DNA from 4 places in the Paenibacillus sp. FSL R10-2782 genome. Region 2 is predicted to be linked to each of the others. Evidence: riboswitches for the same ligand, from Rfam matches in the RefSeq annotation. Region 2 holds a riboswitch; each other region holds the start of a gene.
The links. A riboswitch is a leader RNA that binds a small molecule or an ion and turns the genes downstream of it on or off. The one in region 2 is predicted to bind thiamine pyrophosphate.

Region 1 (8,200 bases), 2.4 Mb from region 2:
GGGTACACAATACGAATCGAACTCCTGCGGACTTGTACAAATCATGGCTCCTTGGTGGGACAGATAGCGGCAAACCTGCGGTTACAGCTTCTTACGGGGGCATGGTTCTGAATGAAGATTACTGATTTTGCAGTTATATTTATACTGCTCTTTCTGCCCTTTAGCGTGGTTAGTGACCTGCGGGTGCAGAACCAGCGCGAAGTACAGCAATTGGAAATGAAATATACCTCGGCCCTTCGTACCGCAGCTCAGGATGCAGGTGTCGTGCTTTCACAGAATGAGCGTCAGGAACGAGAGGCTGGGTATGGCTCGGACAAGTTTTTTCGTGTAGATAAAGAAGAAGCGCTGCACACGTTCCTGCATACCCTTTTTCTTAATATGGGAATTGATGGGGATACAGTGGCACAACGCGCATTATTGGATTATATGCCTGCACTTATGATTCTGGACTATGACGGCTATTATGTGTTCGCTTCCGAATCTTACACAGATGAGCATGGACAAGCTGTCCAGGGACCCAAATGGAGTGAAAAAAAACCTTATGCCTACGTCGATTCAGCAGGTAACAGTGTAGGGTTTACTTTGGATAATTATGTACATGCCTATGATGCTAGGAATCACAGGTGGGTAGAGGGTTTTCAGAAGGAGCTTCAGGGACAGACAACGATCTCGTTGCTGAATGACCCGGAAGCTTTTGAGCAAGTACGACGTTCCACCATTGTTCACAGCATTCAGGAGGATCTGGGCCGACTCATTAGTCTCCATAACGAAAAAGCAGCACATAATGGTATATCCTATACATTTACGCTACCGCTTATCTCACAAGAGGAATGGTATAACACGGTAGATGATGTGGGGCTGATGGCGTTTCTCCAGGGAATCCCGGTTGGAGACAGGTACTACAATAACTATGGGTTCGGTGGCGGAAGAGTCGTCAGGAAGCAAGCCATGATCGGCGGCGTAGAGCCGGATACCGGAATGAAATATTTTTACAGAGAGTCCTGCCCAGTCCCCTTTAAAGCGACAGAGCGTTTTACAGATGAAAAATCTGCGGCTGCTTCAGGGTATTTTGAATATAAATGTGATAATGACTATAAATAAAATCTTTAAACAATCTTTAAATAAATCACTCCTACGAGTGGTTTTTCTTTTTTTATAAGCAGACAATATCAAAATCCTTCAAATTCACCCATTTTCAATATTCCGATAAGGCTACTGGATGTGCTACAATAAGGCTTTGAAAGAAATGCATATGAAATAAGAACAGTCGGCATTGCCGATGACAATAAGGAGCCAAAAACAGCTTATGAGTTTATTGACTGTAGAAAATGTATCCCATAACTTTGGGGACCGCGCATTGTTTAAAAATGTATCCTTCCGTTTGCTCGCAGGGGAACGTGTAGGTTTGGTGGGAGCCAATGGTGTTGGTAAATCGACACTGATGAACATCCTGACCGGAAAATTGCTTAAGGATGAAGGCAAAGTGGAATGGACTCCACGTGTACGTTATGGGTATCTGGATCAGCACACCAAGCTGACACCCGGTAAAACGGTGCGGGATGTACTGAAGGACGCCTTTCTCCCATTGTTGGAATTGGAAAAGGAAATGATGCAGATCACTGACAAGATGGGGGAAGCTTCTCCTGAAGAACTGGAAGTCCTGCTGGAACAGATGGGTGAAATTCAGGAGCAACTGGATATGGGGGATTTTTACCTCATCGATGTGAAGGTTGAAGAAATGGCGAATGGACTGGGCCTAGCGGCGATAGGACTGGATCGGGATGTATCCGCACTTAGCGGTGGACAACGGACCAAGGTGCTTCTTGCCAAGCTGCTGCTGGAAAAGCCGAATGTGCTGCTGCTGGATGAGCCTACCAACTATTTGGATGTAGAGCATATTGAATGGCTTACACGTTATCTGAAGGATTATCCATATGCGTTTATTCTTATTTCTCATGATACTGAGTTTATGAATCAGGTCGTGAATGTCATCTATCATCTTGAATTTGCCAAAATGACCCGTTATTCAGCCAATTATGAAAAGTTCCTTGAAATGGCTGATCTGAACAAAAATCAGCATATTGAAGCTTATGAGAAGCAGCAGGATTTTATTAAGAAGCAGGAAGATTTCATTCAACGCAATAAGGCTCGCGCCTCTACGTCAGGTCGGGCGAAGAGTCGTGAGAAGCAGCTTGATCGAATCGAGCGCATTGATAAACCGGAAGAAGCGGCTAAGCCAACATTCCAATTTAAAGAAGCGCGTGCAAGCGGGAAAACAGTATTTGAGGGTATTGATTTTGAAATTGGTTACACCCATGCCCTGTTGCCTAAAATGTCCATGACGATTGAACGTGGTGATAAAATTGCGATTGTGGGCTACAATGGTGTCGGTAAATCGACATTGCTCAAAACCATTCTGGGAAAAATTCCGCCGATCAGTGGCAAGACCTATCAAGGGGATTTCTTGCAGCCAGCTTATTTTGAGCAAGAGGTACGCGCAGAGAAAGTTACACCGATTGAAGATGTGTGGAATGAATTCCCGCACTTGAACCAGCATGAAGTCAGAGCGCATTTGGCGCGTTGCGGTTTGAAAAATGAGCATATCACTCGTCCGCTATCCGCGCTCAGTGGTGGTGAGCAGGCCAAAGTCCGCCTATGCAAACTGCTAATGCGGGAAAGCAACTGGGTGCTTTTCGATGAGCCTACCAATCACTTGGATATCAAAGCGAAGGATGAGCTAAAACGTGCCTTGAAGGAATACAAAGGAACGGTACTGCTCGTATCTCACGAACCAGACTTTTATGAGGATTGGGTAACCAAAACGTGGAATGTGGAAGAATGGTCAAGTAAAGTCAATTAAATATCCAGTTCTGTACCAAGCTTCACAAGAAGCAGGGTTTGCAGGATTAGGAAAATATGCTAAGCTATCTTTAGCTGATACAATAAAATAGTTACACTAGGGGAGCCGCCCATGCGGCTGAGACGGAATAAATGGATTTCGGACCCTTTGCACCTGATCTGGGTTATGCCAGCGTAGGGAAGTGAGCGCCGTACAAGCAAGGTAACGAATTTATTACTTTGTTTGTATGTGGGACGATATACGTATACGGATATAATGATCCGTTTGGTTATTGGACGTACGTTAAACCACTTCCTTCGGGAAGTGGTTTTTTTGCGTTTTCGTTCGTATTCATATATTCGTATTCATAATACCGTACCCCTTCATTTTTTTGCTGGTAAACGTGGTTAGTCCATACCGTATGGCACGATATGAGACTATAAAGATACAGGGTCAGCTTACAACCATTGAGTCCATTGTGAGGTGAGAATAAGATCGAATTGCACGTAATTACGATGGAAGGCAATTCCGATGCATATGCACATACTGCCCAAGTGGCTGCTGCTATTCATCCGTATGTTCATTATGTACACGTGCGCTTGAAGCAGAAGGGCGCATCTGGATTGCTTGCTTTAACCCGCAGTATGGTGAATCGTGGAGTTCCTTTACAGCAAATTGCAGTAAATGACCGGGTGGATGTTGCATTGCTGACCTCCGTTGGAGCTATCCAGCTACCGGCTGACGGATTACCTGTTGCATCTGTTAAAAGCTTACTTTCAGAGGGTACGCGGTGCGGGGTGTCGGTGCATTCTTTGGAAGAGGCACAGGCTGCCGAACAGGCAGGAGCGGATTATGTACTCTATGGCCATGTGTATGAGACTCACTGCAAGCCTGGTGTTACTCCGCGAGGTATAGTACAGCTTGAGCGCATATGCAGGCTGCTGAACATTCCTGTGATCGCTCTAGGCGGCATACAACCACGCCATATTCACGAGCTGTATACTGCGGGTGCAAGCGGAATTGCGGTGATGTCCGGCATCTGGGAGGCTGAGTCCCCCGTTGCGGCTGCGATGGCGTACAAGCGAATGGCGGATCGGGTAGTGCACAGCCTGTAGTGGTGAAACGAAAGTAGGAGATCGCCGCAAGCAGAATCATTAGTGGAGAGGAGAGATGGAACATATGCCAGAGATAAAAACAGGGGCACAAGCTATTGGACATGCTGAATGCTTGGTGATTGGTGGAGGTGTCATCGGTAGCTCGATTGCTTATCATGTGGCCAAGGAGGGTCGCAGTACGATATTGGTGGAACGATTCATTCCGGGCGAGGGAGCCTCAGGAGCTGCGGTCGGGATGCTGGCAGCAGAGAGTGAGGAATTCACCGACCCGGAGTTTGCACAGTTCGCTCGCTCAAGCCGGGATGCATTTCCCGAGCTGGTTCGTGACCTGGAGCATTTGTCCGGTGTTCCAGTAGAATTCCGGACAGAAGGATTTGTGACTCCTTTCCGCTCGGAAGCCGAGGGACAAAGACGCTGGAATGCGGCTATTGCGCAAGAGGGTGATCATCCTGTGTGGTGGGATGCCAGAGAATTGGTCCGCCGAATTCCAGGTTTGGATGGTCAAGTGATCGGGGCTATATACCGATCAAAGGAGACGCAGATTTCTCCGGCCCAGCTTTGCTGTGCTTATACAAGGGCAGCTACGGTGCTGGGAGCAACAATATGGACTGGTACACAGGCGGAGCAACTCATAGTACAGCATGGGCGAGTTTGTGGCGTGCAAACAGACAGAGGCTTTTTTTCCTGCGAACAGGTCATTATTGCTGGAGGCTTGGATAGTATGCGACTGCTGGAGCAGGTTGGTTTTGAATATCCGCTTAATCCGGTCAAGGGTGAGGCTGTTGCAGTCTCCTTGAAGGATCATCCATTGGAATATACTATTTACGCCGATGATATTTACCTGGTGCCCAAGCGGAATAACGAGCTTTGGATTGGGGCGACGAGTCTGCCACATCAGTATGACAAAGAGGTCACTATTGGAAGCCTGGAGGGGCTGCTGGTCCGTGCTTCTGCCTGGCTGCCTCGCGTCCGTGAAGCTTCTTTTATACGCACTTGGGCGGGCTTGCGTCCGCAGGCAGCGGCGGGGCGTCCTTGTATTGGATCTGTTCCCGGCGTGGAAGGAGTATATACTGCGGTCGGACACTACCGGAACGGTGTGTTGCTGAGCGAAGCTACCGGGCGTGCGATTGCAGCGCTGTTAAAAGGGGCTGGTGTGGCTGAGCTTGGAATAAGCAGCTTTTCTCCTGAACGTATAAAGGAGGCGAGCAAATGAAGCTGACGATTAACGGTCAGAACATGACCTTTTCTAATCAGATCATTCATGTGGATCAACTGCTGAAAGAGCTGGATTTGAAAGTAAAAACTGTAGTGGTGGAGCTGAATCGTCACATATTGACTCGTGAAGATCATGATGAAGCGGTACTGAAGGATGGAGATAGCTTGGAAATTGTACATTTTGTGGGAGGCGGTTAATGATGTTAACGATTGGAAAAGCATCTTTTACGTCAAGGCTGTTATTGGGTACAGGAAAATTCCCTGATCTGGATATTCAATCCGAAGCTGTGAAAGCTGCGGAGACCGAAATATTGACGTTTGCCGTGCGAAGATTAAATTTGGAGGAACGGGATAAGCAACATTTTCTGGATACGCTGGATTTGAGTCGTTATACGTTGCTGCCTAATACGGCAGGAGCGACGACAGCGGATGAGGCAGTGCGCATCGCTCAGCTGGCGAGAGCCTCAGGTCTGTGCGATATGATTAAGGTGGAGGTCATTGGGGATAGCAAGACATTGCTGCCTGATCCTTTTGAAACGCTCAAGGCCAGCGAAAAACTGCTGGAGGAAGGTTTTATCGTGCTGCCTTACATATCGGATGATGTGATTCTTGCCAAAAGGCTGCAAAAGCTTGGTGTACATGCCGTTATGCCTGGAGCTTCACCCATTGGTACCGGACGCGGCTTGCTAAACCCGTTCTCATTGGAGCTAATTATTGAACAAGCGGAGGTTCCAGTTATCGTCGATGCGGGCATTCGCTCACCTGGAGATGCGGCAATGGCGATGCAACTGGGGGCAGATGCCGTGCTGTTGAATACAGCTGTATCAGGAGCTCAGGACCCCGTAAAAATGGCTGAGGCGATGAAGCTGGCTGTTCGCGCGGGCAGATACGGTTTTGAGGCGGGCATGATTCCTGTAAAACGTTATGCCTCTGCGAGCAGCCCGACAGAAGGCTTGGTTCAGGCATGAAGGCGACTGAAAAAACGGGTGTGCAAGTACAACCAAGTGATCGTTATTCCAGACAGGAAAGATTCGCCCCTTTCGGGCCGGAAGGACAACGTCGTCTGGCTTCATCCCACGTACTGATCATAGGTGCTGGAGCGCTGGGTACCGGGATTGCGGAAACGCTCGTTCGCGGAGGCGTAGGCACTGTAACCATCGCAGACCGGGATTATGTGGAATGGAGTAACTTGCAGCGCCAGCAGCTTTTTCAGGAGAGTGACGCCGCAGAGAGGTGTCCCAAAGCAGTAGCTGCCCAGCGAAGATTAAAGGAAATCAATTCGGAAACGATCATTCACGCACATATACTGGATGTAGGGGTAGAGGAATTGGAGGAGCTGATTCAGGGAGTAGACCTCATTATGGATGCCACCGATAACTTTGATATCCGGCTACTTATGAACGATATGTCACAAAAGCATCACATTCCTTGGATTTATGGGGGATGTGTTGGCAGCTATGGGGTTACGTATACTATTTTACCAGGGAAAACGCCTTGTCTTCATTGTTTGCTTGGAGCTGTACCGTTCGGTGGAGAAACCTGTGATACCGCGGGAATTATACCGCAGGCGGTGCAGATGGTCACGGCCAACCAGACCACGGAAGCCTTCAAGCTACTTGGTGGATACCCGGACGATCTTAGGGGGAAGCTGCTTTCGTTTGATCTGTGGCAAAATGAGTATGTAGCTATAGTAGTAGACAGTGTCAAAAAAGTGGATTGTCCTTCTTGTGGCACTCATCCTACCTACCCGTATTTGTCGGGAGCCTATCGCCAGAAAACAGATGTACTGTGCGGCCGGGATACCGTTCAAATTAGACCAGCAGAGCCGATACGGGTGAATCTTATGGAGACAGCAGACAGACTGGCCTCTTTGGGAGAGGGAAGAGTGGAGCAAAATCCGTTTCTGGTTTCTTTCAGTGAGGGAGCGCACCGTTTAGTTATTTTTGCAGATGGGAGAGCATTAATACATGGAACGAAGGACGTCACAGAAGCAAGGAAAATCTATCACCGCTATTTAGGATAAACCGTAAAAGCAGGAAGTCTTCCTTCGTGGAATGATTTCACTGCTTTTTTGTTACAATATAATAAATAGGTTTGAATCGTTTGTATCAAATACGTCTGTATCTATTACGCAGTCCTATGTCCAAACACAGGTGGGTGAGAAGAATGAACCCGTTAATTTTACTCTTGGATGAGAATGAAGAATCTGCTACTACGTATACACGTCAGTTGAAGCAGCAAGGCTATCAGGTGGTTAACGCCCGCAATATAGCGGGAGGAAAGTCTTATTTAGAGGAGAATCCTGTGAATTTGCTGCTTCTGAATATGGATAAAGAGCAGCCTGATGGACAAGGCTTGATCCGTACCATGCAGCAAAATGATCCCACTGTTCCGATATTCGTAATGACCTCATCCGACGATGAGAACCATATTGTTTCCTGTTTTGAGCAGGGAGCACACGATGTGATTGTTCAACCCTTTTCCCTTAGGGTGTTTCAAGCTAGAGTGGCTAATTTATTGCGGATTTTTGGTACTGCACGTGATGTGAAAAAGCCGATACTGGCGGGTGATTTACATATTGATAGTGGAAGAAGACTGGTTAGCAGAGGCGGACAGAAGCTGGAATTAACTCCGAAGGAATTTGATCTTTTGCTTCATCTGGCTATACATCTTAATCAGGTCTGTAGCAGGCAGCAAATTTTGAAGGATGTTTGGAAGCATGATTATATTGTAGATACGAACGTAGTGGACGTGTATATCAGGCATTTGAGAGTCAAGGTAGACAAAGGGCAAAGCTTCAAAATGATTCGCACGCAACGAGGTATAGGCTATTCACTCAGGACACCCCCGGAAGCAGAGTAGTGTAGTATTGGAAAATATAAAAAAGCCGAGACCCTGTGTCCCGGCTTAAATACGTTAAATCAAATGAATGCTACAGCACGCGGCGTGCTTTGATGTATGTTCTTTTCCAGTTGCCGGAATTCAAATCGGAGATTGTAACGCCCGGACTACCGTATGTGTGTAAAATTTT
Region 2 (8,200 bases):
CAGGTCACGGTTCACCATCAGCCGGGTCAGCCCTCCTATGAAGGCTCCGTCGAAAACTATACGGTTGCGACCATTGATGCCGCGTTAGCTGCACAGAATGCCGCGGTAGCCGCCGAATCACTCGGTTTGGGCATGGTCTACATCGGGGGCATCCGTACGAAAATAGCCGAGGTATCCGAGCTGTTGGGATTGCCTGAGCTAGTATATCCGGTGTTCGGTATGTGTATTGGGGTACCGGATCAGGAAGGGAGCTTACGTCCACGTCTTCCGCTGTCCGGTGTTTTGCATATGAACGGCTACGACAAAAATCAGACGATGAAAGCTGTGGATCTGTATGATCACACATCGGCTGAATATTTAAAGGAACGCACAGGTGGTCAGCGGTCTACCCCTTGGTCAGAGCAGATGGCAGCAAGACTGACCGAGCCCGCACGTTTGCAGATGAAGTCTTTTTTGGAGCAAAAGGGATTTTTGAAGCAATAAAGGTCGGGTACGCGATAAAAATAACGCAGCAGCATATAAATGGCATGAAGCCATAGGTATGTTTGAAAAATACAAAGAATCTCCTTTTTGCGTATGATGAATTCCGCGTAATAGGAGGTTCTTTGCTTTTGTTGTAAGCTGGCTTGTATATCTTTTCAGATAATAGCTGATATGGCTTTATAAATTAGACAGTGCGTAAAAGCGTCTCGTATTGTCATAAAATAATTGCCGAACGACAGTTTCATTTTGACCTGTCAGCTTGCTATACGCCCGAATGACTTCGGCGGTCATGCGTGGATGGGTCTGTTGTCCGGCAAAAGGCCCCTCAAAGGGCCAGGGGCCGTCCGTTTCCGCCATCACCTGACCGGATGGATACTGTATTGCCAAGCTTCGGATTTCATCCTCATACAAGAGATCCGGTGTGAAGGAGACATAATAGCCGTTACGAGCCATGCGTTCGGTCGTGGCGGTAGAGCCTTTAAACCAATGGAAATGCGCCTGTGTGACGCCATAGCGTCCCAGTAAGTCGCAGGCAATGTCCGCGTCCTCATAGACGGCATGCAGCACAATCGGTTTGTTATGCTTCCGCGCGAACATGACAAAACGCTCCAGTAATTCTATGTAAGGAGCGAGGTCAAAGGGAACTCCACTCCGCAAGGCTTCCAGCCGATTATAGTAGGGCAGGCCGACCTCACCTACCGCGGCCATATGCTCTGCATGCTTGTCCATCCAGTCGAACAACAGATCAAGCTCAGCTTGCGGTGGAAGAGGCTGTTCGGGATGAAAGCCAAAGGCGGGTCGTACCAGCCCGGGAAAACGCTCAGACAAGCACAAATTGGCCCGGCTGGAGGCGAGATGCATGGACACGGCAATGACGGCTTCGACGCTGCTATCTGCAAGCGAAGCGAGCAATAGCTCTTGCTGCTCAGACGGATAGCTATCCACATGAATGTGCGCGTCGATTAGAGGCGCGGGTACTTGCGCCGTCGTTGGCGCTGTCGTGTCCAGCTTCTTATTGTTCGAGTCATTCATAACGGCTTCTCCCCATTACCTGAAGCATCCTCACGGATGCCTCCAGTGTTGTCCGTGTCGCCTTCCAGTCTGTGCTTTTCCTCGCGCATCCAGCCAGTCATTTTCCGCTTCCATTCGATAAAGCGTGGGTCGAGGGTGATTTCTTCCCTGCGAGGGCGAGGGAAGGGAACGTCTACGACGTGTATCACCGAAGCGGGTCGTGCCGACAGTACGTAGATGCGGTCGGAGAGCAGCAACGCTTCCTCAATGCTGTGGGTAATGAACAGCACGGAGCGGCGGTTCTTTTCCCACATCCGCAGGAGCCATTGCTGCATGTCTCCACGCGTCAGCGCATCCAGTGCGCTGAACGGCTCATCCAGCAGCATCAGCTCTTGCGGACTGAGTAGCGCACGCAGGAAAGCCACCCGCTGCTGCATGCCGCCAGAGAGCGTATGCGGATACGCCTTTGCGAATGGGCCAAGCCCGACCTGCTCCAGCCATTGCAGGGCTTCCTTACGGCGTTCGCGTTCGCTGCTGTGCCGGGGCTGCGCTGCTGTATCTTTACGCGGCGCATTTTCCTGCCCGAGCAGCACGTTGTCCAGCGTGGTACGCCACGGGAAAAGCGCGGGCTGTTGAGGCATGTAGCTGATATGCCCGCGTTCCCCAGTCACGTCCTGTCCGTTCATACGGATGTGCCCCAACTGCGGCTTGAGCAGCCCGCCGATGATGTGAAACAGCGTGCTTTTGCCGCTGCCGGACGGACCGATCAGAGAGACGAATTCCCCAGGTCGGACGCTCAAGGATACATCCTGCAATACAGGCAGCGAGCTTCGCTTTTCCCGGAAGGCCAGGCTAATGCCTTCCAGTTCCAAGGCTGGAGGAGTGGAAGAATGCTCCTGCTGTTCCAAGGCTCCTTGGACTCGTTGTTCATCAGCCATATTTTGCGGTGATAAGTCAGTCGGATGCAGACTCATACGCACCACGTCCTTTCTTTGATATCCTGCGGTTCCATCGTATTCTGGTTATACCATTTGGAAGCTATTCCTGATCGGGTTTCCAGCGTACCAGCCATTTTTCCAGCAGTAGAATAGCTACGAACATTAACAAACTGAGTGTAACAATGATGCCAATGGCGGCAAAAATCAGATCCGTGCGGTAGGCTGATTTTTGCAGATTCATATAATAACCAATTCCTTCACTGGCTCCGATCCATTCCGCAATGATTGCGCCCATTACGCTGTAAGTGGCGGCAATCTTGATGCCCGAAAATACTTGTGGCAGGGAATGCGGCAGCTCCAGCTTCATAAAAATAGCCATGCGGCCTGCGCCCGACATACGCATATAGCTCATCATCGTGCGGTCCGTCTGCGTCAGTCCGTCCATGGCCGCTACAGCCACGGGGAAAAAGCAGACCAGTGTAATCACCATCAGCTTGGGCAACACGCCAAAACCAAACCACACCATCAGCAATGGGCCGAGAGCGATGGTCGGAATGTTTTGACTAAGAATGAGCAGCGGGTACAGAGCCGACTTGAGAAAAGGGATGGTATGAAGAACAATGGCGATCCATAGTCCCGTTGCGGTGCCGATAGCAAATCCCGCCAGCGTTAAGCGAACAGTAGCCCAAGTATGGGCACCAAGTAGCGCCGACTGAGACATTCCTTCCTGAACGATCAGGGACGGAGCAGGCAGTATCCATGATTCCACATTCCAATAGGAAACCGCTCCCTGCCAAGCCGCTAAAAAGAAGAGGACCGCCACAAGGGGCGGCCATACGCTTTTCCACCAGGATGCGTTTTTGCCTTTCGGGTTCATGGGCGATATTTCTCGGTCAGCTTATCCATGCTGATGCCCTGCGGGTTATGTGCGATTTTGATTTGTGAAATGATGCTTGGACTGCCTGCTTCCGTTAGTGCCTCGTGCATTTCTTTAACCACCTTCAGCAGCTCGTCCAGCTCGCCTTCCATGGTCGTATCCAATGGGTTCACCTGATGTTTGACACCGGAGCGCTGAATAATTTCAATTGCCTTATCTACATATGCGTAAGAGTCCTCGTTATTGGGGGTTTTAGGAATCACTTGAATACTGAGCAGTGTGTTAGCCATGTGAATTCACCTGTCCTTTATTTGGAGTGTTTTTAGGGAAATATGGTGGTTTAAGGCGGGTGGGAGACCGCTTCGCGTTTCATTTGATCTTACGATCGCTGTTGCCATGGGATTCTTTGAATAGATTTAAAAGGTAAGAATCCCACAGAGTGTATGCTTCCGAAGCTAGCTTTCCATAGGAAAGCTTTCAGGCGAGCGCTTCGCTTCTTCAGATTCAAATGAAACGCTACGCTGCCAACCACCTTAAAAGCACCTTATTTTTAAAGTGGTTTGTGTGGCATTTTTACACACAAGCGCACCTACTTAGTGCTTAGATAAGAGGAACTAAAAGATAAACCCAGTGGAACGAGAATGAAGTAGGCGGAATGGTGCTGTAGAAGCGCGCTTTGGAAGCATCACCTTGCCCGGATTCCACCTCTGGATATTTATAAAAGAAATCTGGGTACAACAGCGATGGGAAGCACCATCCGTCCGCGTAGTGGCGCTTGGTGCACGTCCCTAGTTCGACTTTATTTAGTTGGTAATTTAGCGTTTTAACAAAATGATCAACGCTTGGGCAGGAAGTTGTTTGTGAAGGCGTTATTGACTTCCAAAGGCTTGCTGAGCAGCTTGCGCTCGTACATCCAGTCGGAGTAGTTTTTCCAGACCTCCGCTTTTTGTACGCCCCATTGGGCGGCATCGTCCTGATAACGCGGGCTTAGCCATTTTTGGCTGGCGAGTACCAGCTTTTTATCCAGTTCCGGAACCGCTTTGGTCAAGATGTCTGCGGCTTCTTCCGGGTGAGCGATGGTATATTCATAGCCTTGGGCGGTCGCGTCCATGAAGGCTTTGACCAGTTCGGGATCATTTTTAATCGTCTGTTCGTTGCTCACGATGACGGGCGTATAGTAATCCAGACTTTTGGAATAATCTTTTACATACAGCATATCCAGTGGTTCACCGCGTAGTTGGGCTTCAATCCCAGTCCAAGCGTAGAAGATCCAGGCAAAGTCGATATCGCGCTTCACGGCTGTAAAATAATCGGCATTACCCATGTTGATGATCTTCACCTTGCTCACGTCGCCTTTGTCCGCATCCATAATGGATTTCATGACCGCTTCTTCTACAGGCGAACCCCAGCCGCCGTATTTTTTGCCTTCAAAATCCTTTGGGCTCTTAATCCCGCGGTCTGCCGGGGCTGCGAAGCCAGATGTATTATGCTGAATGACCGCAGCGATGGATACGAGCGGCACCCCTTGCGTACGAGCCTGTGTGACGCCCTCCTGATAGCTGATACCAAAAGGTACAGCATTGGAAGCAACCATTTGATCGGCTCCGCCCGAACCGGGCTGAACGATCTGGACATTCAAGCCTGCTTTTTCGTAAAATCCTTTGTCCTTGGCGACATAGAGGCCCGTATGATTCGTATTTGGCGTCCAGTCGAGCACGACTTTAACGTCCTTGAGTCCCTTGGTCGGGGAGGACGTTTGGGTGTCGGCGGCAGGAGTCTCGCCTTGTGGTGCAGAGGGGGAGCTTCCGCCGCAGGCGGTCAGGGTCAGGGCCATTAACCACAGGCTGATCAGCCCAAGACTTAACATTTTCATGCGCTTCATCGTTGTGTTCTCTCCTTTTATTACCCGTAATCCGTCGGATCAGACAGCTTATGTTTCCCATTTCACAAAAATAACTCCTGCCAGACGCTATCTGTTCCAACAACATCATCTTCAACAAAAAAAGCGCCCCGAAGTTCCGGGACGCTTGCGCTTGTATATACCAAAGTAAGGGATGGCCCGCCGTAATATGAAAAGAAAGGGCGCATCTTGCTTAAGCATTCCTACGCTGGCATTACCCAGATCAGGTTGTAAGGGTCAGTGTCTTGGGACACACTCTCAGCCGGCCGATTCCAGCACCCCTGGCATTGTATAGTCGAATGGGTTGTTCATTCGGGTTTCCTACGACGATTATATGACTAGAAGTCGGGTCTGTCCAGCATAGGGGAAGAAGTGACGGTTCATTTGCCTTACGTCAGGGTACACTTTTACTGTGAGCTTTGTTCTGAATGACCGTGATTTAGTCGGTTCAAGGCATGGGCATTCACAGGAATTCTAATTTGCGAAAAGGAGTTGTTGTACCATGGGTAAAACGGAAACATTGGATCGCAGCCAACTGGAACAAGCCATTGTAAAGGCTTTGGATAACAACAAATTTTGCTCGTTGGGTACAGTAGAAGGCGGCAAGCCGAAGGTGCGCTATATGGCTCTTTTTAATGAAGGGCTGAACATCCATCTCGCGACAGATCGCAAAACACAAAAGGTGGAAGAGCTGAAGGATAATCCAAACGCTTATCTGCTGCTGGGATATGAGGTAGGCGGTACGAAGGAAGTCCTAGAGGTTGAGGCTACTGTCCGGGTAACGGCTGACGAGGGACTTCGCAAACAAGTGTGGAATGATTCGTTGAAGGAATGGTTTTCTGGCCCGGATGACCCTGATTATGTCATTCTGGATGTAAACCCAACTCGTATTGAGTATGTGGGTAAGCAGACCGGACGTCAGGTGTGGGAGAAATAGAATTGGATAGAATATGAGGAAACCAGCAATTCTCCAAGTTATTTGGGAGGTTTGCTGGTTTTTTTAGTTACGGAAAATTAATTATTTTTTCATAAATAAATGGAGTAAATGACTACTCTTTTGTCCGTCATTGGATTAAAATAGGAATGGTGGGTTCAAAGCTTACATATATGTGCAAAAGCATGTGTATGACGCCTACACCTTAATGAGGAGGGATATATTTTGATATTTCATAAAAAATGGTTTAGAGGGCTTACAGCAGTAGTTGTAGCTTGTAGCATGCTGGTGTTTTCAGCCGCTCCGTCCTGGGCTTCCAGCGAATCCAAGGATAGCGGTACAGTGAATTTGCGGATCATGGAAACAACGGATATTCATGCGGCCTTGATGAATTATGACTACTATGCCGACAAGGAAACGAACGAATATGGCTTGATTAACACAGCTGGACTGATCCAGCAGGCGCGCAGTGAAACAAGAAACAGCCTGTTGTTCGATAACGGCGACTTGTTGCAGGGCAATCCATTGGGCGATTATATGGCCAGAAGCAAAACCTTCGAGAAAGAAGGCGGTGTCCATCCGGTCTACAAGATGATGAACTTGATGGGCTATGATGCGGCTACGGTAGGGAATCACGAATTTAACTATGGTCTCGATTTTTTGGAAAGATCCCTCAAGGGAGCTGATTTTCCTTACGTAAATGCGAACGTGTATTACGATGATGGGGCCCAAGGAACTAAAAATTATTTTACCCCTTATCGGATTCTTGATAAAACGGTGACGGATGAAAAGGGTGAAACTCATTCACTCAGAGTGGGCGTGATTGGCTTGGTAACGCCTCAAATTACGCAGTGGGATGAAGGTAATTTGAAGGGTAAGGTCGTTACCAAGGATATTGTGGAAACGGCGAAAAAGTTTGTTCCTCAAATGAAAACGGAGGGTGCAGACATTATTATTGTGCTGGCACACACAGGTTATGAGGATGTGCCGCAAACTCCGATGATGGAAAATGCCGTTAAATATTTGAGCAAGGTGGACGGAATTAACGCTATTCTGTTTGGACATGCGCATAAATCTTTCCCCGGTCCTGATTTTAAGGGAATGAGCGGTGTAGACCTGGATAAAGGAACGATTAATGGTGTACCGGCTGTGGAAGCTTCCTCATGGGGCAAGGATCTGGGCATTATTGACCTGAGCCTGGAAAAGAAAAACCGCGTGTGGAATGTAACCAACTCCCAGTCAGAAGTGCGCCCGGTTGTGAATACTACCAATCCAGCCGTGCAACAGATCAAACCCGAATTCAAACTGACAGAGGCGGTCAAGGACGAACATAAAGGAACATTGGATTATGTTCGTCAACCGGTGGGAACAGCGACTGCACCGATCAACAGTTATTTTGCATTAGTGCAGGATGACCCATCCATTCAGATTGTGACGAATGCACAAAAATGGTATGTACAGAACCATCTTAAAGGGACCGAATACGAAAATCTTCCCGTATTGTCGGCTGGCGCCCCATTCAAGGCTGGTGGTCGAAACGGTGCCGAGTATTACACCAACATTCCTGAAGGCACGATAGCTATTAAAAACGTGTCCGATCTGTACGTGTACCCGAATACGGTTCAGGCCGTAGAAGTTACCGGTGCTGAAATTCAGGAATGGCTGGAATGGTCTGCGGGCCAGTTCAACCGTATCGATCCAAAGAAAACCGAGGAACAATCGCTGATTAACAAAGATTTTCCTACCTACAATTTTGATGTCATTGACGGTGTAAAGTACCAGATTGATGTGACTCAGCCTGCACGATATGATGCCAAGGGGACCGTTATTGATCCTTCTGCTCATCGTATCAAGGATTTACAATACAATGGGAAAGCAATTGATCCCGCACAGAAATTTATCGTAGCGACCAACAATTATCGTGCTTCCTCATCCAAACTGGCAAACCCGGATGGCAAACGCATTGTGATGGCAGCACCGGACGAAAGCCGCCAAGTCGTTATTGATTACATCCGTACGAACGGAACGATCAATCCGTCTGCGGATGGCAACTGGTC
Region 3 (8,200 bases), 260 kb from region 2:
TTGCGCTCGTTCTGATGCTTTAAGTAATAGGCATGCTCCCAGACATCAATCGCCAGTAGCGGGATGGACTCCCATTGAGTCAGGTTCTGGTGCTTTTCAGCCTGCAAAATTTCAAGCCGTCCTGCACGTGGACTCCACGTCAGGATGGCCCAGCCGCCACCCTCGACCTTCTCGGCTGCCGAGCTGAATTGCTTCTTGAATGCCTCATAGCTGCCAAAGTCCTTTTTGATCTGCTCTGCCAGTGGGCCGCTTGGTGTTCCGCCGCCCTGAGGACTCATAATCGTCCAGAAAAGGGTGTGTAGATAATGCCCCGCGCCATTAAACGCCAGCTCACGTTCCCAGTGCTTCACAAGGTCAAAATCACCCGTTTTCCGGGCTTCCTCCAGCTTTTTCTCCGCTTTGTTTAAATCATTTACATAGCTTAAATGATGCTTGTCATGGTGGATGCGCATCGTTTTCTCATCAATATATGGCTCAAGCGCATTATAGGGATAAGGAAGCGGTGGTAAACGATGTCCCCCGATGGGAACAGGTCGGCCGGGTGAAGTTTTTTCCATTGCCGCAGGCTCAGCCTGGCTTGACTGCACGCCTTTGTCTTTGTTCGCCCACGGTCCTTCCCACCTCGTGCTGTCTGTCTGGCCTGTCTGCCGCTCTCGCAGCGCATCCTCGGGGTAATCCTCACCCTCTGCCGCCATATGATACAATGCAGTGGCCCGCGCAATGGAGCCGGGCTCCTGAAAGGAATTGGTCGATATCAGGAAATACTGGCTCTCATGTGCTGCATGCAGCACAATTCCGGTGGATTTTGGCTGCTGTCGTAACGCATGGCTGTGCTCGGTCAGCAGACTGAGCTGCCGTACATACTCCTGTGACTGGCGGTTTGCGGTTAGCAGCAATTCGTCCAGACGACGATTCAGCCCTTGTGAGACAGGCTGTGAATCTGATGTCACTCCTGCCGATGCCTCAGTCGATTGTAGCCCTTCTGGCGCCGATTCTGACTCCGAATCTCTCGACTGTCCCGATTGCCCGGCTTGTGCTTGTGCAGCAGCCGATGACCGCTCCCATTGACGATGCCACGCCTGATCTGCCGGATCGAGGGCGCTTCGCTGCTCTTCAAGCAGCTCTATAGCGGTGCGTTCCGTCTGTTCGAATACCGTCCTCCAGTCATCCAGCAGCCGCACGTAGGCAGGCTCCAGGCCCTCTGTAGCGGACTTAATCACTTCCACATGCCAGCTTTCCTGCTGCTTCCAATGCCGGATTTCCTCCAGCACACGCAAGGGCAGGAAAGACCCGTAAGTACTCAGCATCATTTTTACCTCCCGTTTCCCACTATGGCTATCTGGGCTGGTTCCAAGAGCCTGACCCGGATGCATACGTACCCAGTATATTCGCCGTCTCATCGGGAATATGTCTACAAACTCCCCCGATCTGGCGCGGACATGTAATGTGGGGCAATGATACATAGTTGGACGCAAAAAAGAAGCCTCGCTGCGGCTCGGGTTAAGTGTCCACAGACGGGCTTCTCCAGGTTGAAAGGAGTACGGCTTCTAAAATAGAACCCTTACTTCGTAGTCGTTTGTTTACTGGCATTAGCAATCGTTTTCTTATCCTCCAGCTCTTGAACACCGCTTAAAAACGTCGATACCCGCCGCAAATACTCACGTGGGTGCTCTCTAAAAATAAGCTCATGCAGTCCGTTTTTGACAATCCATACACTGGAAAGCGGGTTGGTTTGATTGGCAGCGAGCTTTTCCGCAATCGGGTAAGGGGCTTTTTCATCCTGCGTCCCATGTACGAACATGATCGGGAACGGATAGTTTTCCGCTTTGACCTCTTGATATGGAATCTGATGCAGGCTGGTACCATTCAAGACTGGAAACAGCAGCTCCAGAATTTCCAGAGACGGATGGCGCGGCAGATCGATTTGATTATGAATGTTATGATACAGCGTATCCGGCTCCAGTAGGAAGGTGCTGTCCAAAATCATGGCGTCCACATCCTTGGTTTGCAAGCCCGCCTGAAGAGCGGTTCCAGCACCCATCGAGAAGCCCCATACGATGATCTCCGAGGAGCCGCGTTGCTTCGCAAGCTGGATGGCCCCGAGAAGCTGCTGGGATTCCGCTTTGCCCCCAGTTGCGACGGCTTTGCTATTTTGTGATGCGAATCCGTAATCGAACATGACTACGTTAAAATTCAAACGGTGGGCATAATGCGCCAGATCATACATCGGAATCCAGCTTTCTTCGCGATTGGCCCCGTAACCGTGGCTGAAAATAATCGTTTTCTTCGATTGACCTGCCGGGATATACCAGCCCTGCACCATCCGGCTGCCATCCTTGGCGGGGAAGCTGATTTCCTCGTAGGGCATTCCTTTGGCCTGCATCGGGTTCGAGTAGAGTGGCGCGACGGTTGGATTCGTCAGCACCCATGCGATATAGGCGTGCAGGGTAATAAAGCAAAACAATAGAAAAAATACGACTGACAGCAGCAAGGCAATGACCACATGCTTGATCCGCAATAGCCGGGGGTTGATCAGTGGGGTGGACGGCTCCTGGACAGCATGCTGTAGCTGAGAGCTGCGCTGGGATGTCGAAATCATGTAAGAGCCTCCTTCATATAAAAATGAACTTCGTTTCATAGAATATTAGGTACAATTCCACTTGAAATTGATAGTTTATGCCCGTATCGATACCTATTATCGTATGATGCGTGTTATCCAAAGTCAACGCTTGAACCGGAAAAGTAAAAATGATGCAAAGAATTGTCGATGTTTGTCCTCGTTCTGTAATATGGCTGTCACAAAAACATTGGTTTACAGTAGCCGCGATTATTCTATATAATTTATGTAACCATGTTTCATGGTGTGAAACGAATATGAAACAAAGAGGAGCGGTTCACAATGGAAGACCGTAAATTAACCGTTCGCGCCGTGGAGCGTGCGCTTGATATACTGATGTGTTTTACCGGAGATTCCGATCTAGGCCTGACAGAGATTGCTTCCAAAATTGGTTTACATAAAAGCACGGTTCATCGGCTGCTGGCTACGTTGGAGGATCGGGGCTTTGTTGTTCGGAATGCTGCAACGGAAAAATATCGGCTCGGCATCCGGATATGGGAACTGTCCACCCATCTGTCGCAAAGCGACGAGCCGGCGATCCTGTTACAGCCAGCCATGGAAGGATTGCGTGACCGTCTGGGCGAAACGGTCAGCTTATACCTGCGCGATGGCAGCATGCGTATCCGCATTCAGGCCGTGCAGAGCAATCAGGCGATCCGTCGCGTTGCACCAGTAGGTGCAAGCATGCCGCTGGCTGTAGGAGCCTCCAGCAAGGTGCTGGCGGCCTTTATGCCGCCGCAGGAGCTGGAAGCCCTGCTAACCGGGGATGAATGGCCGCCCTCGGTAGATCCGGAGGTCTATAAGGCTCAATTGCAGGATATCCGCGAGAAGGGCTATGCGACCAGCTATGAGGAACGGGAGCCGGGCGCTGCTGCTGTCGCTGCGCCTATCGTGAATCGGAAGGGGCAGGTCGCTGCGGCCTTGTCTGTATCTGGTCCGGTTAGCCGACTAGCGCCCGAGAAGCTGCATGATTTTGCACCGATTTTAATCGAGGCAGCCAAGGAAATGGGGCTTATGCTTCCATAATCTTTGGAAAAAGGGACCAGGGAAGGGTTGCCAAAGCCGCAAATTTGAAGTAATCTGTTGGTGATGGCGGGTTGTCCTATATAGCCGCCTCATACGAATAGAATTAACAGAGTTACTGGGGGAGCCTGTAATGCCGGGCTGAGATGGAATCGCACTAGATTCCGGACCCTTTGCACCTGATCTGGATCATACCAGCGTAGGGAAGTAATCGGCCATTGAAATGTATACGCAGCCGCTGTCTACGGCAATGCATCGGAGTATGTTTCCGCGTGCGCAGCTGTCTGGATAGCCGTTTCGTTAGATTAGCCGGTTCCCTGGGGAACCGGCTTTTTTGCATAGATCAGCCAGCCTGGGGATGGTTCCGGATCGGTGTGTCATTTCATCGAAACGGGAGGAATGGACAATGAAACCGACAGAAACAGAAGGAACAGTAGGGAACGCAGTGGATGAACAGACTGGAGGGGTAAAGCCCTTTCCAGGGAGCCGCAAGGTGTATATTCAAGGCACGCGGCCGGACATTGCCGTGCCGGAGCGTGAAATCGCGCTGCATCCCACACATACGCCACAGGGCACGGAGCATCATGAGCCGTTACGCGTGTACGATACGAGTGGTCCCATGACCGACGAAGCCTATCAGGTCGATATCCATCAGGGCTTGCCTCCATTACGGCGGGCTTGGGCACTGGAACGGGGCGATGTGGAGGCTTACGAGGGGCGCGCCGTCAAGCCGGAGGATAATGGGCTGAAGCCCGGCTCCAAACGGGAGACGGCGGAATTTCCCGGCGTCACCAACCGTCCGCTCCGTGCGCGGCAAGGGCGTAGTGTAACGCAAATGCATTATGCGCGGCAAGGGATCATTACGCCCGAAATGGAATTTGCAGCCATCCGCGAAGGAGTGGAGCCTGAGTTTGTGCGGCAGGAGTTGGCGGCTGGACGAGCCATCTTGCCTTCAAATATCAATCACCCGGAAAGTGAGCCGATGGTGATTGGACGTCATTTTCACGTGAAGATTAATGCGAACATTGGTAATTCTGCGGTTACGTCCTCCATCGAGGAGGAAGTGGAAAAAATGACCTGGGCTGTACGCTGGGGCTCGGATACGGTCATGGACCTGTCCACAGGCCGTAACATCCATACGACGCGTGAATGGATCATCCGTAACTCTCCTGTGCCGATCGGAACTGTACCGCTGTATCAGGCGCTTGAAAAGGTGAACGGCGAAGCTGAGGCGCTAACGTGGGAGTTGTATCGTGACACGCTGATTGAGCAGGCAGAGCAGGGCGTGGACTATTTCACCATCCATGCGGGCGTGCTGCTGCGGTATATTCCGATGACGGCAAGCAGAATGACGGGAATTGTGTCCCGTGGCGGTTCAATCATGGCGGCTTGGTGCCTTGCGCACCATCAGGAGAACTTTTTGTACACGCATTTTGAAGAAATATGCGAAATTATGAAAGCCTACGATGTAGCCTTTTCCCTTGGGGATGGTTTGCGTCCGGGGAGTATCTATGATGCGAATGATGAGGCACAGTTTGCTGAGCTGGATACGTTGGGCGAGTTAACGCAAATTGCCTGGAAGCATGATGTTCAGGTTATGATTGAAGGGCCGGGACATGTCCCGATGCACAAAATCAAGGAGAACGTGGACCTGCAAATGGAGATTTGCAAGGAAGCTCCCTTTTATACACTGGGACCGCTCACGACGGATATTGCACCTGGCTACGACCATATTACCTCGGCGATCGGGGCGGCAATGATCGGTTGGTTCGGGACGTCCATGCTGTGCTATGTGACGCCGAAGGAGCATTTGGGCCTGCCGAACAAGGATGACGTTCGTGAAGGAGTCATTACGTACAAAATTGCGGCACATGCTGCCGATTTGGCCAAAGGCCATCCACGGGCGCAGCAGCGGGACGATGCTTTGTCCAAGGCACGTTTTGAATTCCGCTGGCGCGACCAGTTCAATCTTTCACTCGACCCTGAGCGGGCCTTGTCCTACCATGATGAGACACTGCCAGCAGAGGGAGCCAAGGAAGCACACTTTTGCTCAATGTGCGGTCCCAAGTTTTGCAGCATGCGTATCACGCAGGACATTCGCGCCTATGCGGCGGATAAGGGGCTGGACACTGAAGAAGCGATAGCCGCCGGGATGCGTGAGAAGGCAGAGCAGTATCGTGATGCCGGGCAGTAAAAAATGCATAAATAACAAAAGCCGTGGTTCTCTACAGATGATGTAGGGGCCACGGCTTTTTAGCTTATGTAAAGCGAGATCATCCAACCGGATAAACGAATGCTTTATTTTTTACCCATTTTCTCATTCAAAATGTCCTGAAAGCTGAGCTTCTTCTCCGAGCTGTCTTCCTTCTTCTGCATACTCACTGCGTTGGCACGTTGGTATTGGTGATGAAAGGGCATCAAGGTGTGTACAGTTAAATTCATTGTATTCATGCGGGCTGTTCCTCCAATTCCATTTTGTCAAATTCAGATTGAGTTGCTTAGGACGTCTGTATAGGACTATTCGTATGTACTTGATGTCGTAATACCGGGTAGACTACTTGGTAATGTTTCAATCATTATAAACGCATTTTTTCAAATTAAAACGCTTTTGACATAAAACAGGAAGATGGTCGTATGTGTCTAAAATGAGGATTAGGTGTATGGTCATCTTGAGGGAAAATGTGCCTAGGTCCAGAACAAGGGCCAGAGGCCCGTTTTCTCAGTTTAGTAGTCGGGATTGTGTTTTTTTGTCGAACATCTTTATATAAGTGAGGATTTTGCAAAATCCTGAAATCAATATGAAGTCAGTCTGGTGGCGAATTAAAGTGTCAAAGTTGTATTGACTTTATGTTTGGTAGTGGATACCATGAACTGGTTGTAAGCGTGTTTTAGCTACTAGAGTCAGCCTATCCATCAGGCGATTCATCCGTTGAAATGTTTGAGAAAGGACCTGGATCTATATGAAAAAAAGAATTGCAGACATCGCATTTATTATTCTGGGTGCGTTTTTTTTCGCGCTGGCTGTTAATCTGTTTGTTATCCCGAATGAGTTTGGCGAGGGGGGCGTTACAGGGGTCACGATCATATTGTACTACCTGTTTCAGTGGTCCCCCTCGATCGTCAATCTGGTGATCAATGGATTGCTGCTGATTGTCGGATATAAATTTTTGGACAAGAGAACGACCCTGTACACCGTCATTGCGGTTGCTTTTAACTCGTTGTTTTTACATTTAACGGCCAACTGGCGGATTGATTCGCATGAGCCGACGATTAATGCCGTATTTGCCGGGGTTTTGGTGGGGATCGGGATTGGTTTGATCGTGCGGGTGGGCGGGACAACAGCGGGAACGGTTATTTTGGCCCGGATTGCCAACAAATATCTGGATTGGAACATCAGCTATGGCTTGCTGTTTTTTGATCTGATTGTTGCATTTTCTTCCTATTTTATTATTGGCCCGGAAAAGCTTATGCTGACCATCGTTATTTTGTATGTCGGGACGAAGGTTATGGATTTCATGATCGAAGGACTGAACCCGAAAAAAGCGGTCATGATTATTTCGGAGCATCAAAACAAAATTGCCGAGATGGTCATTACCCAAATGGATCGGGGAGTAACAGTCCTGTCAGGCCACGGGTACTACACGAAAAATCCGAAAGAAGTGCTGTATATCGTCATCAGCAAGCAAGAGGTGTCAGCGCTTAAAAAGATTGTGAAGGCTATCGACACAGCGGCGTTTATCACGATTCATGATGTGCGGGATGTGTTCGGAGAGGGCTTTTTGGATATTTCGAAGTAACTGGCGGTGCGAAGGCAATTTCATAGGAGACATAGATTGGAAGTCGGTCCTGAGGGATCGGCTTTTTTGTTTTATATAGATAAAAAAATACCCCCGATTCGCAGATAGAGCTGCAATCGGGGGTTCTTCACATATGACGTTAAAAAAAACTTAGTCTGCGATCATTTGACGCAATACGGTTTGCAGAATACCGCCGTTGTGGTAGTAGTCGATATCGACGGTGCTGTCCAGACGGGCAGTTACCGGGAACTCGAACTTCGTGCCATCCTCGCGTTTGGCTACAACGGTAAGCTCTTGACCCGGCTTCACGTCATTGTCGATGCCGAGAATATCAAACGTTTCACGACCGTTCAGACCCAGGCTGGACCAGCCGTTGCCTTCCTGGAATTGCAGTGGAAGCACACCCATACCGACCAGGTTACTGCGGTGAATCCGTTCGAAGCTTTCTGCAATGACGGCTTTGACGCCCAGCAGAAGCGTACCCTTCGCTGCCCAGTCACGTGAGCTGCCTGTGCCGTATTCCTTGCCGGCAATAACGATCAGGTTTTGATCGGCTGCCTGATATTTCATAGATGCATCGTAGATGGACATTTCCTCATCCGTCGGCAAGTATTTGGTCACGCCGCCCTCGGTGCCAGGAGCTACGTTGTTGCGAATACGGATGTTAGCGAACGTACCGCGCATCATGACCTCATGGTTGCCCCGACGAGAGCCGTAGGAGTTGAAGTCCTTGCGCTCTACGCCATGCTCCTTCAAGTACAGT
Region 4 (8,200 bases), 2.2 Mb from region 2:
TAACTGTTACTTTATAGTTTGTCGAAGCAATCAATCCACTGAACGTATAGGACGTCCCTGTAGTTCGCTGCACCTCTTTGTCATTTAAATAGATAATGGCTTGGCTCAGGTCAGTATCCTTCGGCAATATATAATTCACAGTAAAAGCGTTGTAACCCACATTCGTCGCTGTCAGCCCGCTTACCTCTCCTGGAGGTGTCTTATCTACAGGAACATTAATGGAAGCAGTTTTGGTCTGTACTGTAGTACCTTGAGATTCATTTCCACTCTTATCCACCGTCTTCACTCGAAAGGTATATGTCGTATCTGGCTGTAATCCGCTCATGGTATAAGAGTTACTGTTAATGTTATTGACATACACATCGGTACTGACATTGACCACCTTTACATGGTCAAAATTGATGTCTGACGGATTGGTCCAAGACAAATTCACCTTTGTTGTATCTAGCGGAACCGCTGTCAGATTGCTCACCTCTGCTGGTGCAATACTTAGAGCAGCGGTTTGGCTCGCCATCGCTTTTATCATTTTGTTAATATAGGGTGTTTGATTACTATTTTTTGTAAACGCAGTCACTTTTGTGCCTGAAGTAACTGGCACATGGCGTCCTTGAACTGATGCTAATTTCGTATGTGGCTGTGCTATATTCAAGCCTGTCAGATTCGAATTATGCTCTTCAGTCGGCAACGCACTCGCCACTGCATCGGTTCCTCCGCAGATGCTATATCCCGTATTCAAAATCAATGTAGCCGTTGCGAACGGAGCCATCCATTGGCGCAAACGTTTCTTATTCATGATCTATGCTCTCCTTGATAACAGTATGTATTTGTCTAACCAGTAAGTAAGCTTTCAAAAACCTACTGCTGTAATCCAGCCTTGTAAATCCCTACATAAGCAGTATATGTCCATTTAATAGTTATCGGAATATCTATCGGAAATGTTTAGGCTACTCCACTCCAGTTTGCCTGCTCCCGTTCCCCGGTGCATGTCCATCAGCGATTCGGCCTCCAAGGACAAGGCATTGATCTGCGAAGCATAATGATAGAAGGCTTTCCCCGCTTCAGTCAGCTTAATGACATGATAAGATTTCGTATGAAACAGTGAAACGCCAATATCCTCCTGTAATTTATTCAGATGAAAAGTAACGGTAGGCTGCGTCACCTCCAGTTTTTGCGCGACCAGATACAGCTTCTGCAGTTCAACTGCGAGCACAAACACCTTTAATTGCTGCAAATTCACAGGCTTCCTCTCCTTCAATAAATCATAGATTGTATCGCTGGCGGTACCCGGCGTAGTCCTGGGGATCGGGTATATTTTCATCTGGAATCAGAAATGGCTGGAGTCCATCGGCCTTCATTTGTACGGCACCCCTTCCCTACTGGTCATTGCCGGTATCGCCGGAGCAATTCCATATGCGGTTAGGGTGCAGCTTGGGGCCTTTGGCAATCTGTCGGGTACAATGCTGCGGGCGGCAGCGATTCAAGGCGCCAGCATTTTCGACCGGATGCGGCATATCGTGCTGCTCCTGGTCCGGCAATTGCTGCTGATTGCGGCCCTCGCTTCGTTTGGCTCGATGAGCAGTACAGTCCGGCCCTCCGCCATATATCCAAATCTTACAAAATGGGTCGTTGCCTTTTCAAAAAAGTAGGACAGCGCGCACCACGGTATCAAAGCAAACAAAAGTTGCCCAATGCTCACCTTATCGTCGTATAGTGTATTTCCCACAATTTCACTTAAAACCAATGACGTTAAAAAATCGAGCGGTGTTAACTGACTGAGGGTTTTCCGCCCTGTAATTCTAGCGGGCGCACCCTACCGTACTGGCGCACATCGTCCGGCGTTACAGCGAACAGCATATTAAGCGGCTCGATCTGAAAGCTTCCTGGTCCTTCTGCACCTTTTCGTTCCGCTGCCATTTCAGCAGCAACGCCATATACGGCAAGTGCTACCATACCAGCAGTAAGCCTGTCGTTTTCGACAGCAGCGAAAGCGCCCAGCACCGAAGTTAATAGGCAACCAGCTCCCGTAACTTTGGTAAGCATGCCATGGCCGTTTTCAATGATCCATCCTATACGGCCGTCGGTAATGACGTCTTCTTTGCCGGTGATTGCAACAATCGTATTCAGTTGATGGGCTGTTTTGACTGCAAGTTGTGGAATATTCAAATCACCTGTTTCTCCAGCATCGACACCTTTAATCTGCATGTCTTCGCCAATGATTTGTGCAACTTCAGCAGCGTTACCGCGAATAATATCCACCTTGACCCGATCTAGAATACGGAGAGCGGAGGCTGTGCGGAATGGAGTCGCCCCCGCACCCACGGGATCTAACAGCACGGGTACCCCATGCTCATTAGCCGATAAACCAGCCACAATCATGGACTCTACAAGTTCCTCATTTAACGTCCCGATGTTAAGTACAAGCGCCCCTGCAATACGGGCCATATCTGCGACTTCCTCTTTGGCGTATGCCATAACTGGTGAAGCGCCGAGCGCGAGCAGTCCGTTTGCCGTAAAATTGGTGACGACCACATTAGTTATATTGTGAATGAGCGGATTCGTATCCCGCATATTTTGTAGCAATAAAGCCTTTTTATCTAACACAAAAAACCAACCCTCTTTCTTCAGGAACCTGTGAAAGACTGTTGGCTTATACATATGTATACAGTTATCCCTACGCTGGCATTATCCAACAGGTTCACACGGTCTACGACGGCTTAGTCATACTCTCAGCTTGCTTCCACAGGCTCCCGTTATATTTTTTTCTAATGTTACGGGTTCGTCTTACAAAAATCAACAGGTAATTGCCATAAAGACATGGATCTGGAAACGGATGTTCAACAATCCAGCATTCATTTAAATGAAATCATACCCAATGGAAATGGGGGTTTTCGTATTCGGGTTACGAACGAAACTTCTCAACATCCTGTTTATTTCAACAAAAATTTAGGCACTTATGTTCACCGTTCCTTATGTATAGAGGGCAATATTATTTGAAATAATATTGCCCTAAGAAAAATTTTATGCTTATACCGTTGTATCTGTCCACTCATTCATGCCACCGATCATATTAACCGCATTAAAACCTTTTTCGCCAAGTAATTCACATGCCAGCCCGCTGCGGTTTCCGCTTCTGCATACTATAATCGTTTCTTGCTTTGGATCAAGCTCGTGTTGTCTTTCCAGCAATTGACCGAGGGGAATGTGCTTGGCACTTTCAATATGGCCTTCTGACCATTCAGCAGGTTCGCGTACATCTATAATGACAATTTCCTCATTTTGTTTCAGACGGGCCGCGAGCTGCTGAGGAGTAATTTCTTTTTCAACTTTAAAAGACATAATAAAATGACCTCCTTAACGGCTTTTTACGAGAAGCTGAATTGCTTCCTTAACAAGTTTATCTGTATCTCCACCAGCTTCTTGCTCTTCCAATATACAACGTTGCAGATTCTCTGCCACGATTTGGGCAATTGCCTTATCGGATGCGTTGCGTACGGCAGATAACTGGCTTACTACGTCCTTGCAGGACTGTCCTTCATCCATTAAACGAAGCACCCCACGCACCTGACCCTCAATTCTTCTCAGGCGTGTTTTCAGTTCATCACTATAATTGTAATCCATAAGGTATAGACTCCTTTTTGATTTAATCATATACATGTATAGGTATATTATAAACCAAAAAAATAATTAAGACACCCTAAATGAATAGATTTACCTTGCCCTGCGTAGCATCCCCCAAGTAGGCAGCTACTCCGGCATATTCCAAACCGTCCATCAGTTCTTCCTGTTGCAGTCCTAGCAGATCCATGGTCATGGTACAAGCTACCAGCTTGATTCCCTGCTCTTGCGCCAGCTCGATAAGCTGCGGAAGAGAAAGCGCATTATGCTTTTTCATGACATGCTTGATCATCTGCGGGCCGAGTCCTGCAAAATTCATTTTGGACAATGCCAGCTTTTGGGGTCCACGCGGCATGATCCAGCCAAAGGCTTTTTCGAGTAGCCCCTTATTTGTGCGTACGAGTTCCTCCTTACGCAGCGTGTTTAGCCCCCAAAACGTAAAGAAGATGGTCACTTCATGGTCGTAAGCCGCCGCACCATTTGCGATAATAAATGCAGCGATAGCCTTATCCAGCTCCCCGCTGAATAATACGATGGTAGTTTTTTGCTGAGTATATTCCTGATTCATCCTGAAAGCTCCTTTTTCACTGCAACTTTGTTATTTAAAATCCTAATATGGAACTCCAAATTTTAATGGTAGTAAGAAGGATCAATACCACTAAACAGTATCGCAAAATAACTGGATTGATTTTCGCACTCCATTTGGAGCCCAGAGGTGCGCCGATCAAACTCCCCAATACCGTAAAAGCAGTTACGATAATCGGAATATGGCCCGTTGATATTTTGCCAATCACACCGCCAATGGCAGAAATGAACACAATAGCGAGTGAGGATGCAATGGTCGTTCGGGTAGGAATCTTGAGCACGGTTAACATAATAGGAATTAAAATGAATGCCCCTCCTGCACCTACGACGCCTGATATGATACCGACCAAAAAGGCGGCCCCCATCGCGATCCATTTGTTAAACGTAATTTCGCTTGTGGATTGTTCGGGTTTCCCTTTATTTGGTATAAGCATCAGCACGACGGCGAGCATCGCCAGCACCCCATAAATGATATTGATCACTTGTTCGTCCAGAAAATGAGATACCATTCCGCCGATCAGACTTCCAAGCATAATGCTTGTGCCCATATACAAGACAAGTCCCTTATGCACAAGGGAAGGCTTGTTTTTTCTATTGCGAAAGGCCAATACTCCCGCTAATGAGGAAAAGAAGACCTGAAACATGCTAATCGTGGACACTTCTTGCGCTGAAAAATGCGCTACACCTAAGCCAGCCGGGACAAAAAGCAATAACGGATAATTGATAATGGCTCCGCCTATACCCAGCAAACCGGAAAAGAATGATCCGATCAGACCCAGAAGCACCATGACTCCATACAGGAGAATATCCATCATGCACCCACTTTAGTGGTCATGTATGGCACAGCGGTTAGGTCCCATTTCCATGTCTCGCTGTTCTTCTTCCGTGGGTGTAATTTTTCCCATATTGGTCTGCCGAATTTCTTGATAGGCATTAGGGTGTTCTGGTAAGTTAGCAGTCACTCTATTCCTGAATTCAGTCTCACTTTGCAGGCTTAAACCCGGATTCGTCTGGTAAATGTCTGCTAATCGTGCCGAAACTTTACCCCCTTTACCCAGCTCCGTGATGCTGCCAAAATGCGCAGGAAGTACGATCAAATCCTCCGGCAAATCCTTGTAACGGGTATAAAGTGTGGTGTGCAGGTCGCCAACCCAATCCTCCGCTTTCCCCGCCAAATCTGGACGGCCAATGGATTGAATGAACAAAATGTCTCCGGTCAGCAGATATTGTTGATCCACAATGAGGGATGTGCTGCCGATGGTGTGACCAGGAGAGTAAATCGGCTGGATGTTAATCGTTGTGTTACCAACCGTAATGGCATGACCATCTTCCAGCTTGGCATAATCAAAGGTCAGCTCTTCAGCGTCTTTGGAGGGCAGCCAATAGGTTGCCCCTACGCTCTCCGCCAGCTTTTTGCCTCCCGAGATATGATCTGCATGTAGATGAGTGTCTATCGTATGTGTGATTAGGGCTCCTTTTTCGCGGGCAAATTGTTCGTAAATATCCGTCATCCGCAGTGTATCCACGACAGCCGCTTCTCCTTCGGAAATGATCATGTAGGAAAGACAGCCTTTGCCGATTCGAACGAATTGAAATAGTTCTCCGCCATTCTGTAGTTCAGCAACTTTGACAGGCGCCAAATATTCACTCCAGCTTTTCATCCCTCCTTGAAGGTAAAATAGTTGGGTCCGGCCGGCTGCAACCAACTGTTCTGCGACAAATATAGAAGAACCTTCCTTGGCGCAGATGACTAACACGGGTTCATTATCGGGAATTTGCTCCAGTACATGGTCAACGCCATCCAGCAAATCGAAATACGGAAGGTTGATAATCTCAATCTGTTCGCCCTCCACCTTCCAATTGTTAAAATCACTTTCGTTGCGGACATCTACAATAAAGAGATGTTCTTTATTTAAAATGATTTTAGTCAATTCCTGCGCTGTCATGGCGTTGATTCCTGTTGTCGTATTCATATGGTTTTGCTCCCCTCAGTCGCACCTGTCCATGCGGATATGCCTAAAAGCACATTTTTGACGTTTTGGGCGCCTTTGGCTACTAATTGCTGGCAGGCCAGATCACTACGGATTCCAGTACGACAAATCACTACGATCTCTCCATCTACATTTAGCTCACCGAGTCTGCTTTCCAGTTCTCCGAGAGGAATGGATTTTGAGCCAGGGATACGTTTGAAAGCAAATTCCGCGGGTTCACGGACATCCAGCAACGTTATTTTCTCGTTTGCGGATAGTTTCGTCTGCAATTCTTCGTGGCTTATCGTCCATGGAAAGGTCTGTTCTCCCCTCGTTTCATCAGGATGGGATTTACGTAAATAATGCTGCATGACATCTCCCGATTGAAGAGTACCTAAATATTGATGTCCGGTGTTTTGGGCCCAGCTCTGTAAATCGGCTAATGAGCCTTTATCCGTGGCCTGAATTTCAATAACCTGCCCGGCATTGAGCTCATTCATGGCTTTTTTCGTTTTGACAATGGGCATGGGGCAAGCAAGTCCTTTACAATCCAGAATTTGATCTGCTTGGATATTAGTTGATGACATTGTACATACCTCCGCTTATTTTTTGAGGGGCATGTAATCTAAAATCTTTATTATACATATACCCCTATGGGTATGATGATAACGAAGCGTACGCTCCTTGTCAACCTAATTTAGCAGTTGGTACTCACAGGCGCACGAATGAGTACACTTGATATAGCCTCTCATCATAGATATTATTGACGTTTCTTCAATGCCAGTATGGTATCCGTTATGCCTGTTTCAAAAGGTGTCTTGGGTATAGGGCCTACAACACGCTCGTATTTGCTGCCATCCAGCACTACAGGTGTTTGGGTCAGATATAGCATCTCTACGATTTCACGAATCACCGGATTAAATAATCCGATCAGACGGAGTGTGGTTTTTCGCAGTGGAAAGACAGGTTTAATTTTACCACTTGCTTTTTGTGCAATCTGAACAAGCTTTTTGCCGGAAATCACACCCGCTCCCGGTATGTTCCAATTTTGACCGTATGCTTCTTCCCGGCTGGCTAATTCCACGATCATTACTGCCGCATCGGGCAGATACACATATTCGCGTGGGACATTTAATCCTCCTATGAAAATAGCCGGTTTTCCAGAAGCCACAGCCTCCATCGTTAATCCTAAATAAGAGGACTTGTTCGCGGTAGGTCCGTAATAATCAGGCAATCTTGTAATCATAGGCCGTGCATGATCCCAGCGGGAACTGAATATAAGATTTTCAAAATCCAGCTTGACCTTTCCCTTGCGGGTATGCGGGTTTTTGGGATGTTCCTCATTCACTAAAGGGGTCAATGCCTTGCCGTACGGATAAATTCCGTCAACGATGACTATTTTCTTCCCTAAACGGTTGGCTGCCTCCATAACGGATTCTCCCAAAGGAAGCTGACGTGTCTCCATTTCGTGGTATGGAACAGCTGCACATTGAAAAATGACATCTGCATCCTTAACTGCGTCACTGACCTGATTCGCATCGAATACATCACCTTTATAAACAGACAGATGCTTTGGCTTACCTAATGACACTTGTAATTGCTGGAGCTTGTTGGAAGAACGTCCGAAGGCGATGGTTTCAATGCCTCTGTTGAGAAGTTCTTGTAGAATTGCCGCCCCAGTTCCTCCGGTTGCACCTAATACGATTGCTTTTTTCATTGTGAACACTCCTTAAATAAATTAATTATTTAGTGATCAATCAATAATAAAGTGTGATGGAATAAATTTTATTATTGATTGATCAATTACAAAACATGAAAATAAACGAACTTAATCGTCTATTTTCATTAGCTCCGGCAGATCCAGGGACATTGAGATATTACAAAGCATACCTCTTGCTAGAAAAAGCATCGTTCTTTCCAATGCTTGTTCAATACCTGCTTGGCGGAAAGCATCATAAACCGTCGCATGAATTTCACGAAATCCCTGCTGCATCACGTTCACAACCACATCCTCGTGGATGGTTTGCGCC

Region 1: another riboswitch for thiamine pyrophosphate. It lies ahead of NST83_RS13280 (thiamine phosphate synthase); the one in region 2 lies ahead of NST83_RS02440 (ABC transporter substrate-binding protein).
Region 3: another riboswitch for thiamine pyrophosphate. It lies ahead of thiC (phosphomethylpyrimidine synthase ThiC); the one in region 2 lies ahead of NST83_RS02440 (ABC transporter substrate-binding protein).
Region 4: another riboswitch for thiamine pyrophosphate. It lies ahead of thiM (hydroxyethylthiazole kinase); the one in region 2 lies ahead of NST83_RS02440 (ABC transporter substrate-binding protein).

What each region holds. Positions count from the first base shown of each region.
Region 1 is NZ_CP151951.1:2,949,509-2,957,708, reverse strand. Features, by position in the region: gene NST83_RS13295 (hypothetical protein) at 1-125, shown strand, start outside; gene NST83_RS13290 (hypothetical protein) at 112-1,101, shown strand; gene NST83_RS13285 (ABC-F family ATP-binding cassette domain-containing protein) at 1,307-2,860, shown strand; TPP riboswitch at 2,949-3,057, shown strand; gene NST83_RS13280 (thiamine phosphate synthase) at 3,355-3,954, shown strand; gene thiO (glycine oxidase ThiO) at 4,019-5,167, shown strand; gene thiS (sulfur carrier protein ThiS) at 5,164-5,367, shown strand; gene NST83_RS13265 (thiazole synthase) at 5,370-6,137, shown strand; gene NST83_RS13260 (ThiF family adenylyltransferase) at 6,134-7,192, shown strand; gene NST83_RS13255 (response regulator transcription factor) at 7,336-8,031, shown strand; gene NST83_RS13250 (C40 family peptidase) at 8,102-8,200, opposite strand, start outside.
Region 2 is NZ_CP151951.1:536,482-544,681, forward strand. Features, by position in the region: gene nfsA (oxygen-insensitive NADPH nitroreductase) at 1-483, shown strand, start outside; gene NST83_RS02420 (TatD family hydrolase) at 661-1,515, opposite strand; gene NST83_RS02425 (ABC transporter ATP-binding protein) at 1,512-2,468, opposite strand; gene NST83_RS02430 (ABC transporter permease) at 2,533-3,309, opposite strand; gene NST83_RS02435 (MTH1187 family thiamine-binding protein) at 3,306-3,599, opposite strand; gene NST83_RS02440 (ABC transporter substrate-binding protein) at 4,145-5,191, opposite strand; TPP riboswitch at 5,393-5,502, opposite strand; gene NST83_RS02445 (pyridoxamine 5'-phosphate oxidase family protein) at 5,712-6,146, shown strand; gene NST83_RS02450 (bifunctional 2',3'-cyclic-nucleotide 2'-phosphodiesterase/3'-nucleotidase) at 6,369-8,200, shown strand, end outside.
Region 3 is NZ_CP151951.1:791,549-799,748, forward strand. Features, by position in the region: gene NST83_RS03605 (Fe-Mn family superoxide dismutase) at 1-1,307, opposite strand, end outside; gene NST83_RS03610 (alpha/beta hydrolase) at 1,562-2,599, opposite strand; gene NST83_RS03615 (IclR family transcriptional regulator) at 2,900-3,643, shown strand; TPP riboswitch at 3,751-3,863, shown strand; gene thiC (phosphomethylpyrimidine synthase ThiC) at 4,047-5,834, shown strand; gene NST83_RS03625 (hypothetical protein) at 5,939-6,091, opposite strand; gene NST83_RS03630 (YitT family protein) at 6,601-7,437, shown strand; gene acnA (aconitate hydratase AcnA) at 7,588-8,200, opposite strand, start outside.
Region 4 is NZ_CP151951.1:2,764,432-2,772,631, reverse strand. Features, by position in the region: gene NST83_RS12515 (fibronectin type III domain-containing protein) at 1-793, opposite strand, end outside; gene NST83_RS12510 (LysR family transcriptional regulator) at 908-1,237, opposite strand; gene NST83_RS12505 (hypothetical protein) at 1,356-1,646, shown strand; partial or broken gene NST83_RS12500 (hypothetical protein) at 1,694-1,741, opposite strand; gene thiM (hydroxyethylthiazole kinase) at 1,765-2,601, opposite strand; TPP riboswitch at 2,652-2,761, opposite strand; gene NST83_RS12490 (rhodanese-like domain-containing protein) at 3,025-3,336, opposite strand; gene NST83_RS12485 (metal-sensitive transcriptional regulator) at 3,352-3,618, opposite strand; gene NST83_RS12480 (DsrE/DsrF/DrsH-like family protein) at 3,695-4,183, opposite strand; gene NST83_RS12475 (sulfite exporter TauE/SafE family protein) at 4,218-5,012, opposite strand; gene NST83_RS12470 (MBL fold metallo-hydrolase) at 5,025-6,173, opposite strand; gene NST83_RS12465 (sulfurtransferase TusA family protein) at 6,170-6,757, opposite strand; gene NST83_RS12460 (SDR family NAD(P)-dependent oxidoreductase) at 6,931-7,887, opposite strand; gene NST83_RS12455 (TetR/AcrR family transcriptional regulator) at 7,999-8,200, opposite strand, start outside.